Linked DNA regions of Parashewanella spongiae. The protein of the gene in region 1 purifies or fractionates together with the protein of each later gene. This does not show direct contact. Links are inferred from orthologs where the notes say so. Each region holds a gene or a part of one and is shown on either strand. Other genes may lie near its edges.

Region 1 (7,456 bases):
TTGGCATGTTTAACCACGGCTGTAGGTCTCATTGTTGCCTGCTCTGAATTTTTCGAAGACTTGGTTCCAAGCTTTAGTTATCGCCCACTTGTTATTGTATTTAGTATTATTTGTGCCACTGTGGCTAACGTAGGTTTAAGCCAATTGATCAGTATCAGCATTCCTGTATTAGTCTCGATTTACCCTGTTGCTATTGCTTTGGTTGCTATTACTTACATCACACCAAAACTTTCCCGTCCAGCATTCTCTCATCGTCTGGTGTTAAGCGTTGCGTTAATATTTGGTGTTATCGATGGATTAGGCGCCGCGGGTGTTAATGTTGACATGTTCGATTTTTTACCTCTATTTGCACAGGGTATGGCATGGGTCATTCCAACCTTAATTGCTATGCTCGTCTGCTTATTTTTGCCAAAAAAGGTATTAACACAACCAGCGTAGTTTTAATTATGCTTGAACATTATGCATGTCAGAAAGTTCTGACATGCATAATGTTCTGAGCTTATACCAATTACAGCAATTAAATGCTCAACTCAGAGCTATGTATGTGCTCAAAGTGCTATCGAAATTGATGAAGACATACTTGTTACCGACAAACAAAACTGTCGTTATTACATTGCTACGTCAAGACAATTTTGAGAAGTACTCTTTATAAACCAAAGTGAGCACATACAAGCTCCCGAAGGGCAAGGCTAAAGGGTTCCATTACTGCGTTACAAGCACTTGAATTACTCCGACAAAAGCACGAAGTGCGTTGAACGCCAGCTTTGTATGGCGGCCGTTAGGCTATATAGTACTTCGAGCTTGTGCCTTGCACTGAAACCCTTTAGCTCTTGCTGAGTGAGAGATTAATTACTGTAATTGGTATTACCCTCAAGATTCAAACTGAACAATTCCTGACACATTCACAAATAACTCAACGTTAAACTGTGTAACAACTAACAACTTCACTATATTTATTTACCTTAATCCTTCAGATGTACGCCCATTTTGTCAAAAGCAATCGTTCCAAGAATTGATATTATTGGTCTTTCCCTTATGGCTTTTGGGTTTATTTTTGGAGCAGGAAATTTAATTTATCCTTCTTTCATTGGATTTCAGTCAGGAAGCGATTTGATTTCATCGATGACTGGCTTTCTTATTTCAAGTAATGGCTTAACCGCACTGGCTTTTATTGCTATCGCAAAAAATCGGGGAGAATTAACTCGCTTTCTCCCTCAACAAATAACGATGATTTTTACTGGGGCAATATTCATCACTTTGGGACCTCTGATTGCTGGGCCAAGAACTGCTCTTGTTACCTATGCCATGTCAATTAAGCCCTTTATTTCTTATTTCTTATTCAGTACTGCTCATTTAAGTTCAACACACTTAAACAGCACGATAGATATTCCTCAAGTAATTTCAATCTTATTGTTTTTCGCTTTGGCCATGTTATTTGCACTTTCACCGGGTAAGTTAATTGATAATATAGGAAAAAAAATGACCCCGATCCTCTTGTGTATCATCAGTGTTATCTGTATTTCAGTGTATTTTTTACCAAACAAACCACTTTTATCAAGTGTAAAAGGCAGTCTGTCCTTTCCTTTTGTTCACGGATTAAAAACAGGCTATGCAACTCTTGATGGATTTTGTGCTCCTGTTTTTGGTTCAGTGTTACTTAATAGCATGAAAGAAAAAGGGCTCACAAATAGACAACAAAGCCATTACTTAATTAAAGCCGCCATTGCCGCTACGATTATTCTCTTGATCATATATGTATCACTATTTTTTGTTGGTGCAAGTGTATCTAACTTAGCCGAGGGAGCCACCAATGGCGGTCAAATTATATCGATTTACACTAAGTTGCACTTTAGCTTTGCTGGAGAATTAATATTAGCGAGTGTGGTATTGCTTTCTTGTTTAACTACCGCGATAGGTTTGATTGTTGCTTGTGCCGAATTATTTGAACAATGGCAGTCATTTTTTTCCTACCATCAATTAGTCATCATTGTAAGTCTGCTATGTGCATTAACGGCAAATATTGGTCTTGATACATTAATGACACTCACAATGCCGGTGTTAACATTTTTATATCCACTCGTCATTTCTATGGTAGCAGTTACTTTGATCCAACCTTACTTAAAACAACCAGCATTAACCCAACAACTTGTCTTTATTGCGGCAACCATTTTTGGGCTAATTGATTGTATAGAAACTTCTGGCTTTCACTTATTTTGGCTTGAAGTAATTCCATATAGCCAACAAGGAATGAGCTGGATATTACCTACTGTATTAACCATTTTCAGCTGTTTAATGCTGCCATCAAAAGAAAATTTACCCGCCTAGTCAAATTAACGTATACAATCTTGCTTAATGGCACTCTACTTTGTAACCTTTGTGAATAAACATCAATATCAAATCGACCCACTCATTGATACATTTCTCGATGATTTATGGTCAAACAATGGACTCAGCGATAATACATTAGCCTCCTATCGTACTGATCTGCGTCACCTTGATAAGTTTGTTCAACAAAAGCGTGCTTCACTGACCACTGCTACTCGTGCTGATATACAAGATTTTCTAGAAAAACGTTTCAGTGACGGTGCATCTAATGCCAGTAGTGCTCGGTTACTCAGCAGCATGCGACGATTATTTCGTTACTTACTCACAAAAAAAATCATTACTGAAGATCCAACAGCCTTGGTTCAATCGCCTAAACTCTCAAAACGATTACCAGAAAGCTTGACGGAAATCGAAGTCGAAAAGCTACTAAACGCCCCTTCGAATAACGATCCAATCGAAGCTCGAGATGCCGCGATGCTTGAGCTATTATACGCTACCGGGCTTAGAGTCAGCGAATTAGTATCATTAACAGTTGAGCAACTAAGTTTACGTCAAGGCGTAGTGAGGATAACTGGTAAAGGAGGCAAGGAGCGCTTAGTCCCGTTAGGAGAAATTGCCACAGAGCAAGTTGAACAGTACATAAACTTTGTCAGAAATGATTTATTAAAGAATAAACCTTCTGACGTGTTATTTCCTTCTAAACGCGGCACACAAATGACCCGCCAAACTTTCTGGCATAGGATCAAAACGTACAGTATCCGCGCTGGTATCAACGCCCATTTATCACCACACACATTAAGACATGCTTTTGCCACTCATTTACTTAACCACGGGGCCGATCTCAGAGTAGTACAGCTTTTATTAGGTCACAGTGATTTGTCGACCACACAAATATATACTCACGTGGCTAATGCTCGATTACAAGAATTACACAGTGAACATCATCCTCGTGGTTAGTACAACATTGCCAGAAAGCAGCGAAAGCATTTGATTATTAAACTATTAAACTCATGCACTTTCATTGTTTACAGGTATAATTACCTGAATAAAGAATCCTTCATTTGCTTTAGTTAAAATAAGCTTGTAACTTTTAAGCAAATACTCAGGTCTAAAATATAAGACTCTAAACCAGTTAGATTAGGACAATCCATGAAGTTACCCCGTATTTTGTCATTGTTAAGTATATTAGCTGTGACTTCCGCCTTCGCCGCAAACCAGACAGTATCATTACCTGACGCTGATGCAATTAAAGCCAAACTTCAAAATTCAATTGGGGTGAAAGTCATCGCGATGCAAGACTCGCCAATTAAAGATCTTTATCTTGCTATGACAGATCGCGGCATACTGTATATCAGCAAGGACGGCTCAAAAGTGTTGCATGGCAACATGTACGATTTAAATAATCGCATGAAAAATTTAACTGAAGCCGCCATGGCGAAACCAAGAGTTGAACAGCTTAAAAAGTTTGAACCTGATATGTTGGTCTATAAAGCTAAAGACGAAAAACACGTGATAACCGTATTCACAGACATCACTTGTGGTTACTGTCGTAAATTGCATAATCAAATGCAAGAATACAATGATGATGGCATTACAGTTCGCTACTTAGCCTTTCCTCGAGCAGGAGTTCCCTCTAGTGTAGCTAGCGAAATGGAAGCCATTTGGTGTGCCAAAGATCCGCTTAAAGCTATGACCGATGCTAAAGCTGGCAAAGACGTTACCAATAAAAGTTGTAATGCTAACATTGCCCAGCAATACGAATTAGGGCAAAGCTTTGGCGTAAATGGTACGCCTGCTATTGTTTTAGATGACGGCACGCTCATCCCAGGTTATCAACCGCCTGAACAGTTATTGAAAACCATAGAAAACCACTAAAAAATCCGCTAGGATTTGGAAAAGGCGGCTTAAGCCGCTTCTTTTTTATGTTCTTCATTCTTGATCAATTTGGAACTTTCTGTGCATTATAATGTTATTCGTCGTCCAAATGTTGATGACTCACACCTGCCTGCAACCTTACCATTTTTATTAAAACAGCTGTACGCACGCAGAGGGGTTACTGTCAGGGACTGTAACAGCAGCCTAGCGTCGTTATTACGTCCTGATACTATGAAGGGTCAACAACAAGCCGCAACTTTAATTTGTGACGCTATCGAATCTAACAAAGCCATCATCATCGTCGGTGACTTTGATGCCGACGGCGCGACATCAACTAGCATTTGCTTATTGGCGCTGAAGATGATGGGTGCCAAGCGTGTCAGTTATCTCATTCCAAATCGCTTTGATTACGGTTATGGTTTAAGCCCTGAAATCGTTGAAATTGCCGCTCAACAAGGTGCCGAACTGCTCATTACTGTTGATAACGGTATATCTTCCATTACCGGTGTTGCTGCAGCTAATCAACTCGATATCCCAGTAGTGGTTACTGATCATCATTTGGCTGGAGATACCCTTCCTGAGGCGGCAGCCATTGTCAATCCAAACCAACCTGACTGCCCTTTTGCCAGTAAGGCTATTGCTGGAGTTGGGGTTGCCTTTTATTTAATGAGTTCAATTCGTGCTGAGCTTAAACGTCGAAATTGGTTTGAATCTCAACACATCATTGAACCTAATCTTGCTATTTTATTAGACATTGTCGCATTAGGAACCGTCGCCGATGTCGTCCCTTTAGATTCAAACAATCGCATCATCGTCGAAGCGGGTTTACGCCGAGTTCGATCGGGTCGCTGCCGAGTAGGGATCACAGCCTTGCTTGAAATTGCTAAAAGAAATCCACAACGAGTAGTTGCATCCGATTTTGGTTTTGCTGTAGGTCCTAGACTTAATGCCGCTGGTCGGCTTGATGAAATGTCACTCGGTGTAGAATTGTTACTTTGTGAGGACATCAATAAAGCACGTACCATGGCCGCTGAGCTTGATGGCTTAAATCAAGAACGCCGTGAAATCGAAGCGGGGATGCAACATGAAGCCCTCGCAAAATTAAAACAACTCAATATTAATGACGACAACCTGCCCCAAGGGTTAGTCGTATATCAACAAGATTGGCATCAAGGTGTGATCGGCATTTTGGCTTCACGCATTAAAGACAAATACCATCGTCCCGTTATTGCTTTTGCTCAAGCAGAAAACGGTGAAATAAAAGGTTCAGCGCGCTCTATCAAAGGTGTGCATATGCGAGACTTACTTGAAAAGATAAATACTCTGTCACCTGATTTGATCATCAAATTTGGTGGTCATGCTATGGCTGCGGGACTGTCCATTAAAGCAGAGGCCATATCAAAATTTGAACAGTTATATCATCAAGTAATCGCTGAAACCGTTACTCCAGAATTACTCACCGGTGAGCTTTTTAGTGATGGTGAATTAGCCGCTAACCAGTTGGAAATAGAAACCGCCGAAATGATCCGTTATGCAGGTCCATGGGGACAAGAGTTCGAAGAGCCTTGTTTTGATGGTCGCTTTACTATCATCCAACAACGCTTAGTGGGTGAGAAACACCTTAAGTTGGTGCTTGAAACTGAATGTGGCAGTAAATTAATTGATGCGATAGCTTTTAATATTGATCTAAAGGCTTGGCCAAATTTACAAGCAAAGAAAGTTGATGTCGTTTACAGCTTAGAGATCAACGAATTTAGAGGTAACCAAAGTTTACAGCTTATGGTGAAGCAGATTAGCGCCGTTTAATCTCAGTAGGGTAAATTCCTCGCCGCTTGCGGCGGACTAACGTCTTTATCTAACTAATTGATACCTCGCCCCTTGGGGCGGGGTGATTCATTGCTAGGGCGAGCCCTAAGAGCGGCTAACAATACTGCTTCTTCTTGAACTGACTCTAGAAGTTGGTACCGATTTTCCTTCGGCTTTTAGTTTTTCTGCTTCAAGGGTTTTTTTAGCGCTTTGATTAGTGACTAAATCATATTCACCGAAATCTTCCTCATCCATAAACTCATCCATTAACTCCTGTTCTGCAGCGGCTTCTTCCGCTAGGCGATGTTGTTCTATGGTATCAGCTTCCCGCTGAGCTTCATCAGCCCTTTCTTTTTGGGCTTTCTTGTCATCTGCAAATCTTCTTAGGTTTTGTAATCTTGAATTGAAATCATCGGATAGCTTGCGCTCTTCTCTGGCAAACCAATCGTCCTGGACGCCATCACTGGATTTAGGTCCTTGAGGTCTGAGTGTTTCGTGATCACTTAATTCAATATCACGCCCATGCAGCTTATCGTGAACATTTTTTCTAATTTCTTGCAGTCGTACTGGATCAATATTACGTTCAAGATTCTCAGGATGTTTTGCGTAAGGAGCTGTATGCACAGCGGTAAATGGTGCTACAACTAGGCGAATACCCAATGAAATTCTGTCGGCATACTTTTCTCGTTTTTGAGAGTCTTCAACACCGAAACGTTTTTGCATTACGTTGATCAGTTCAGCAAGGCTATCACCACGATGTGTAAAACCCTCTTTACCATTCGCTCGATTTCGCCAGTCTTTAAAGGACATACCAGCATCTATGGCTGACATAGTAAATGAGCCACCAGCAACGACCAATAAGATGGCTCCGCCACCACCTGTTGCTAAGGTCAACACCACTGCCCCCGCCAGTAATCCTGCTGAATACAACAAAGTTAACATACGTTCCATAAACTCAGTTCGTGAAAAATCGGCATTCATCATCCGCATCATTTTTTCTGACGCGGCTTGTTGTTCTTTGGCTTGCGTACGAATAGCTTCGTGATCGGCTCTGATCTTTTCTTGAGTATCGAGTTTATGGGAAGTCGTTTTTAATGGAGGAAGCGGAACAGTCTTTGGTTGAAAGCTCACACCTGTCACTGGCCGAGTATGTTTAGGATCAACGTCGTTATCTAAATTCCTTCCAAGGTCAATTTGATCAGGTATCCCAGCTTGAGATTCCAGCCCCATCGCATCTAAAGTCGGAGAATCACTGTGGACAACTGGTGGTTTATTGATTGGAGGAACACTCATCATTTGACCTCATAAATTGGCTGACTTTTTAAGCTGACACAATTTAAACGTTATAATGCCACTTGATCCTAAATAAATCGGTTGAACGCACAATTTAGCTTTAATTTATTGAAGTTAAATACAAAATTAAACAACTCTAATTCACCCATCAGGTGAG
Region 2 (7,699 bases), 2.6 Mb from region 1 along the record:
TCAAGGCGTAAGCAGTGAAGCTTAGTCATCTAAGTAAACGGGTTACAACACAGAACAGTGAACGCTCAAAAGCATCTAAGACAGCGTAAATTGGTCATTTCTACTGCGTTTATCGCTTGCTTATTTGGAATACCAAACCGCACAAGCTCTGTCTTGATAAAGCGACCAATTTATCGCTGCAAAAATAATCACGAAAGATAAACAGCCCCTAGAAATAATAATATTTAAAACGGACGCCTGAGAACTTTAAGAGGATAAGTTTTAAATTAATGCTCAAGTGAAAAAGGTGAATAAACGGGTGGTTTTACCCAATTAATACCAATCACACCAGAACCTAAACGTCCTCCATGAGGGCCATATTTTAAGTTACCATTTTCATCAACAACTCTTTTTATCTCTTGATCATCTTTAATGCTAATTGAGAATTTTATGTTGCCTGAAAATGTACGAGCTGAGTTTTCTTGTTTTCTAAATGCGCATCCACCGTCATAATAATTATACTGATAATTGGCGCTTTTAGCCGCTCCTTCATCATACGCCATAGCGCATGCTGCGATAGGTGAGCTCTTAACAGGGTTTATAGTAACTGAGCTTAGTTCATTCATAGCTAATGAAACGACAAAACCATTTTCATAAACCTTCCCATCTTTTTTATATGGGATGTTTTCAAAATTATATTGATAGTAAATAGTATCATCAGCGTAAGAGAAATTATGGTCATCTGCACTTTCACTTTTCACTAATGTGATGTCACAAAGATCGTACCCAAGGACGAGTTGGTATGGGTCATCAACTGTACCGCTTCCTTTTTTAAGAGGTGTACCAGGGTCACCTAAACACGGGTTAGCAGCATATGCGAATGGCGTAGCAATGGTAAAAAATAGTAATAATAAACTTTTTAAATTGAAAATTGATTTCATGGACTTCACCTTAGTTATTAATACTTACTTAGAGTACTGAATTTGAATGTGTATCCAGCAAGGTAGATGACTATGAATGGCGTGATAAAGTCTTTTTAAGTATATTGATATACTTATTTGAAATAAAAAAAGATATATTTTATATGTGACTGAAAAGTAAGTGATTTAACGGTAAGGCTGAAGTTTTAAAATCAACAACTTTACCGTATATTAATTCGAATTAATTTTCTTCGGCTTCAGCCTCTATTTCAACGAAGTGTTTTGCAAGTTCAATTGGATCAATCTCAGTATGATCATTATTGTGCATCCAATCTAAACCTACCATAACGTCATCATCATTGAGATCACTGACCCAAAACTCTAAGAATTCAGTTACAGTAATTGCCGCTGGTTTGTAGTCTTCCCATTCGTCAATGCAATGTTGTTTTGCTAATTTCTCACTCGACCAAATAGGCATTGTATCTGTGTCTTCGAAATTTGGGGAGTCACAGACAACCCAACCTTCACCGGTTTCGTCCTGTAATGCCCAAAGCTTCTGGCTTTCTTCGATACTTGCGACGAAAGTGGTCAGTGTTGGTGTGATCTCTGTCATAGTGTATTCTCATGGAAATTAATGTTCGCAGACATTATACCTTATCGTTATGATAATGTAGATGTAGGTTGTGATGGAGTTTTGCTGTTAATGAAAAAAATACAATTATTAGGGTTACTCTTTTTTTTCAGTGTCTCAAGTAGTTATGCTGCAGAGAACGATTTTCAATCATGTGTAGCCAATTTAACTAAAAAGGCTAAAGCCGAAGGTATTTCTAACAAAACCATCGAAGAAACACTAGCTATAGTAAAGCCTAAGCCACAGGTTATTAAGCTGGATAAAAAGCAGCCTGAGTTTTCAAGTACTTTTGCTGATTATTTCAATAAGCGTGTTACTGATTGGAGGATTAATAAAGGTAAAATATTGTGGAAAACCCACCATGAATTGTTAAAAGAATTAACGGTAAAATATGGTGTTCCAGGACAATACATATTGGCTTTTTGGGGGCTTGAAACCAACTATGGCTCTTACAAAGGGAACTTACCTGTAATTGACTCATTAGTTACCCTTGCATGTGATCCACGTCGAGCAAAGTTCTTTTCTAAAGAGCTTATCCAAGCGCTTAAAATTAAACAACGATATGGGTTCGCCTACAAAGACATGAAAGGTTCTTGGGCAGGTGCAATGGGGCATACTCAGTTTATGCCCAGCACGTACGCAAAGTATGCCATTGATGCAGATAAAGACGGAAAACCTGACTTATGGAATAGCTCAACAGATGCCCTGACTTCTGCAGCCTATTTCTTGAATCAATTAGGTTGGAAGAGAGCTGAGCGATGGGGGCGAGAAATTAAGCTGCCAAAAGAATTTGATTATACCTTAGTGGGGGCTCAACAAAAAATGCCTTTGAACCACTGGAAACTTAACGGCGTGATGAAAGCCGATGGCAGTCAATTAGCTGTGGCCGATATGAGCGCTGCTGTATACCTGCCTGCTGGTCATACAGGCCCAGCTTTTCTTGGGTACAATAACTTCAAAACCATCATGCGTTGGAATAATAGTGAATTTTACGCTATTGCAGTAGGGCACTTAGCGGATCGTATTGTTGGTGCGCCGCCACTCAGTGTCGCACCACCTGTCAATCAACGATTAAAGCGTTCAATGATAAAAGAGTTACAACAAAAGTTAGCCAATCAAGGCTATGATGTTGGGGAACCAGATGGAATTTTGGGCAATAAAACATCTAACGCCCTGCAAGCGTTTCAAAAATCCAAAGGCTTGATTGCTGATGGTTTTCCTGATGCAACTACATTTGAATCTATTGGTATTAAAAAGGAATAAAGATGGCGGAATTAACTCTGGATGAGTTGAGTTTTGAACAAAAGCAGCGATTAGCATTTATAGATTTTAGTCTCCAATATTTTGGTCATATATCGGTACAGGATTTAGTTTCAAAATTTGCCGCTGGCTTAGCAGCGACGAATCAAGATTTTCACATATACCGTTGCTTAGCAAAAGATAATATGCAGTTGAACCAGCAATCTCATCAATATTTTCGTTTGCCTAGCTTTGCTGCGCTGTTTAACCACGATGCTGGATCAGTCTTGCATGGTTTAGCCAAAGGTTTTGGTGATGGCTTGTCTCAATCGGTGGCGCCAAGTCAAGTGTGTTTTGATGCGATTAGTCTTATTCATCCGGATACAAATGTAATTGCGACCATTATGAGAGCAATTCAGCACCAAAAAGCAATCCGCGTGACTTATGTGTCTACCTCTTCAGGTGAAAGTCAGCGTGAAATTGTACCTCATGCATTAGTGAATAATGGGCAACGCTGGCATATAAGAGGTTATGATCGCGTTCACAAACGTTTTGCTGACTTCGTAATAACTCGAATTAAAAATATTAATGGTAGTGACTCTGAAGTAAAAACTGAAGAAAGATCAGATGCCGATTTAAATTGGCAAAAAATGGTGTTATTGAAACTCATTCCGCATCCGTCATTAACATACCCAGAAGCGATTGAACTTGATTATCAGATGAAAGATGGTGAGCTTGTTATTCATTCCCGCTCAGCCTTAGCCGGTTATCTGTTAAGACAATGGAGTGTGGACTGTTCTAAATCACATCATTTTAATAGCGGTGTTTGTCAATTGGCACTCAAAAATCACAACATATTGCAAGATATCGAACACACGAGCATAGCTCCAGGAGCCTGATTATGGGTATAAAGATTGGAATTCGGACGTGGCTTTGTTAATCTGCGGCTCAAAATATAGAGACTAGGAATGATAATGGCGATTGCTGACGATCAAGTTGTAAATTTTAATTACACGCTTCGTGATGAACAAGGCGAAAAAATAGAAGCTAATGACAAAAACGAGCCATTGGCTTATCTTCATGGTCACAATAATATGATGCCAGGTATTGAAAAGTCAATCAGCGAGCATAGTGTTGGTGACTCGTTCACAGTGACACTTCCAGCATCTGAAACATATGGTGAGCGTCTAGAAGATGCAGAGCAACGGGTTTCTGTAAAACATCTTGTTGGTGCCAAAGTTTGGAAAGCTGGAATGCCAGCATTGGTCAACACAGATCAAGGTCAGCGCCAAGTTACGGTAGTTAAAGTGGGTAAGTTTATGGCAACAATTGATACTAACCATCCGTTGGCCGGTCGTGAATTAACTTTTGATATCGAAATTGTTGACAGTCGCGAAGCTACAGCTGAAGAAATTGCTCATGGACACGTACATGGTAAAGGCGGACATCAACATTAATTTTAATGATTAAAACATGAGTAGCATCTGAGTAGGTGCTATTTTTATCTTGTTTTCTCTGATTTATACCAATTACAGTAATTAATCTCTCATTCAGCAAGAGCCAAAGGGTTTCAGTGCAAGGCACAAGCTCGAAGTACTAAGGGACGTGGCGGAAGAATGTATACCAATTTTATCGTCACTCCTGCGAACGCAGGAGTCCAGAGTCTTTGGTTAATTTGGGCACAAGTCGCTGGATACCTGCGTTCGCAGGTATGACAAATTAAGCGTTGAAATTTAAATTGGTATTATTTGAACTGCGACATCCCTAATTACCTGTCGATAAGTTCTTTGATAATTATTGTGCTCAGGATTAGTGCTATACAAGACGCAATGTAGGGCGCATAGCCGTAGCTATGTAACCGAAATTGCAACACCGTAGAGTGCTGAAACTGGGCACTAGAAAATCTTAAGAAACTTATGATCAGGTACTTATATCCCCTAACGGCCGCCATACAAAGCTGGCGTTCAACGCACTTCGTGCTTTTGTCGGGATAATTCAAGTGCTTGTAACGCAGTAATGGAACCCTTTAGCCAATTTCGATTGCACTTTGAGCACATACATAGCTCTGAGTTGAGCATTTAATTACTGTAATTGATATTACTTCTCCTAAATAATCCATCTTTGTTGTCAAAATGTAGATAGCTGGTAAAGTAATCCCACCAAAAAGAAAGGGAAGAATAAATGGCTATCACGGATAAATTTTCAAGCAAACAAATTTTTAAATTTTTACCGATTGTTGCAATTATTATTGCAGGTATTAATGCATACTACACGGTAAATGAAGGACACGTTGGGGTAATTAAACGGTTTGGAGAAGCGAAAGATCAACAGCCTCCAGGTTTGCACTTTAAGATCCCATTTATTGAAACCGTCGAAATGATTGAAGTGCGCACACGTAAAAATGCAGAAAAAATGGCATCAAGCACTAAAGAACAAATGCCTGTTACCATAGAAGTTTCGGTTAACTGGACAGTAGAAAAAGAAGCGGCTCTCGATCTCTTTAAGCGTTATGGTGGTTTAAGCCAATTTGAACAACGTATTCTAGATCCTCGTTTTAGAAGTGCAACTAAAGATACCATTCCACAATTCGAGGCTGAGCAATTGATCCAAGATCGAGCGTCAGCAATTCAAGGTATAGAACGACGATTAACCGAAGAAATGGCTGGTTTTCCAGTTATCGTTGATAACATCCAGATTGAAAATATCATCTTACCTGCGAAATACATCAGTTCGATTGAAATAAAACAAACGGAAAAAAACCTTGCAGCAGCTGAAGAGCATAAATTAGAACGTCAACGTTTTAAAGCTATGCAAGCAGTCAATACAGCAGATGCAGAAGCACAAAGTATTTTAAAGGTCGCTGAAGCCGATGCTCAAGCTATTTTGCTAAAAGGCAGAGCCGAAGCACAAGCTATTGAGGCGAAAGCCAAAGCACTTAAGAATAATCCACTTATCGTTAAGCTTACAGAAGCGCAAGCATGGGATGGGAAGTTGCCAGCAACAATGCTAGGCAGCGGTACAATGCCAATTATGGATTTGCGCAACTCACAAGAAAAAGGAAACTAAAAAATGTCACTAGACTCCAATGAAGCCATTGTTGTTGAACCTGATACAAAAGCAACAGCATGTGTTATTTGGTTACATGGACTCGGCGATTCTGGCGCAGGTTTTGCGCCAGTTGTTCCAATGTTAGGTTTACCACAAGATCACTCAGTCCGTTTTATTTTTCCACACGCACCAGAGCAGCCTGTAACTATCAACGGCGGAGCTGTTATGCGTTCGTGGTATGACATAAAAAGCATGAACTTACTCGAAAGGGCAGATCTGGACGGTGTGAAACAGTCTGAATTAAAAGTAAAACGTTTTATTGAATCTCAAATGGACTCAGGGATTCAATCAGAAAACATCATCTTGGCAGGTTTTAGCCAAGGTGGGGTGCTGAGCTTGTTTACAGGTTTACGTCTTCCATACAAATTAGCGGGCATCATGGCGCTATCATGTTACTTGCCAGCTGGAGATAAATTGCCAGAAGGTATAAATGAAGTAAATAAAGATACACCAGTTTTACAGCATCATGGACAGCAAGATCCAGTAGTTCCTGTAGATGCAGGGAAAATGGCGAACACGGCATTAATTAATGCTGGTTATTTAGCCGAGTGGAAATCGTACCCGATGCCGCACAGTGTTTTACCTCAACAATTGGCTGAAATTGGTCAATGGTTAAGCAAACAGCTTAATGTTTAAAATGATATCTACAGCATAGAGAAAAATTATAAATATTGGTCACTGTTTGTTTTATAAAATAATTAACTACGGTTGTTAATTTGTTTTTTAATTAATAAATTTAGGTGTTTAAGTTAAATATTTGCTTGAACACTTTTTAAATAGATGGTGTTTAGTTAAATATTAAATTACTTGTTTAAAATTAAAGACAGTAAGGTGTTAGTTATTTTAATAAAAATAATAACTTAGTTCACACTTCTTACTTTTTATTGTCACAATTTAATGACTCTTGTTGTTATTATGCGCCCCAATGAATCGATATGACTTCATATAAATAAAAGCTAAAGAATAATTTTAGCGATATAAAATCAAGGGGTTGATAAAATGAGTAATGCATTAATTAAAGGCTTAGTTGCTACCGCAGTTTTAGCCGCGTTAACTGGTTGTGGAAGTGATAACAAATCAACAACAGAACCTACACCAGTGCCGCCTATCGATACAAGATTTGATATGACAATCGCACATATCAATGATGTCCATTCTAATTTTGATGCACATGATTTCGATTTCACTGCTCAAGTCGATGAAGCCGACTTTAAAGTGAGAACTCAAGCTGGCGGTTATCCTAGAATCACTAAAAAACTCAAAGATCTACGAGCTACTGCTGAAAATAATGAACAGCCATTTCTAGCGTTATTAGGCGGAGACGCTTTCCAAGGCTCCCTATACTTTAGTTTACTAAAAGGTGAAGGTAACGCTCGATTATTGAATGAAATGAAACTTGATGGCATGGCTATCGGTAACCATGAATTTGATTTAGGCAATGGGCCATTAATTGACTTTATTGAAAAAGCTAACTTCCCATTACTAGCTGCAAACATGGACACCAGTAATGATGCAGATATGGACGCACTAGATAATTTAATGCCATATATCATTAAAGAGTTTGATGGCGTTAAAGTTGGTGTATTCGGACTTGTTTTAGAAGACCTAGAGACGATTTCTTCACCTGGTGAAAATTTAATTTTCAATAAAGAAATTGAGTCTGCACAAGCGACAGTTGATTCTCTTGCAGAACAAGGCGTTAATAAAATAGTTATGGTGAGCCACATCGGAGTGGATCGAGATGTTAAAGTAGCCGAAGGGGTTAATGGTATCGATGTAATCGTGGGTGGCCATTCTCATTCTCTACTAGGCGATTTTACGA

What was found.
Region 2: the proteins of dsbC (region 1) and E2I05_RS08540 purify together in Escherichia coli (affinity purification with mass spectrometry, with the first as the bait; 2 studies listed by BioGRID). This does not show direct contact. The link is inferred for Parashewanella spongiae from one-to-one orthologs.

The regions. Positions count from the first base shown.
Region 1 is NZ_CP037952.1:4,811,228-4,818,683, forward strand. Bases 2,621-5,337 are described here. They hold dsbC (bifunctional protein-disulfide isomerase/oxidoreductase DsbC), read left to right. Parts: upstream 2,621-3,474; coding sequence 3,475-4,200; downstream 4,201-5,337. Other genes in these bases: xerD (site-specific tyrosine recombinase XerD), read left to right, coding at 2,621-3,282; recJ (single-stranded-DNA-specific exonuclease RecJ), read left to right, coding at 4,282-5,337. In the rest of the region: brnQ (branched-chain amino acid transport system II carrier protein), read left to right, coding at 1-438; brnQ (branched-chain amino acid transport system II carrier protein), read left to right, coding at 988-2,325; more of xerD, read left to right, coding at 2,353-2,620; more of recJ, read left to right, coding at 5,338-6,006; E2I05_RS18990 (hypothetical protein), read right to left, coding at 6,112-7,302. UniProt on the Escherichia coli protein: Acts as a disulfide isomerase, interacting with incorrectly folded proteins to correct non-native disulfide bonds.
Region 2 is NZ_CP037952.1:2,237,246-2,244,944, forward strand. Bases 2,525-5,484 are described here. They hold E2I05_RS08540 (FKBP-type peptidyl-prolyl cis-trans isomerase), read left to right. Parts: upstream 2,525-3,743; coding sequence 3,744-4,226; downstream 4,227-5,484. Other genes in these bases: E2I05_RS08530 (lytic murein transglycosylase), read left to right, coding at 2,525-2,793; E2I05_RS08535 (helix-turn-helix transcriptional regulator), read left to right, coding at 2,796-3,668; E2I05_RS08545 (prohibitin family protein), read left to right, coding at 4,951-5,484. In the rest of the region: E2I05_RS08520 (hypothetical protein), read right to left, coding at 267-920; E2I05_RS08525 (DUF2750 domain-containing protein), read right to left, coding at 1,141-1,512; more of E2I05_RS08530, read left to right, coding at 1,603-2,524; more of E2I05_RS08545, read left to right, coding at 5,485-5,835; E2I05_RS08550 (alpha/beta hydrolase), read left to right, coding at 5,839-6,513; E2I05_RS08555 (bifunctional metallophosphatase/5'-nucleotidase), read left to right, coding at 6,877-7,699. UniProt on the Escherichia coli protein: Folding helper with both chaperone and peptidyl-prolyl cis-trans isomerase (PPIase) activities. Chaperone activity prevents aggregation of unfolded or partially folded proteins and promotes their correct folding.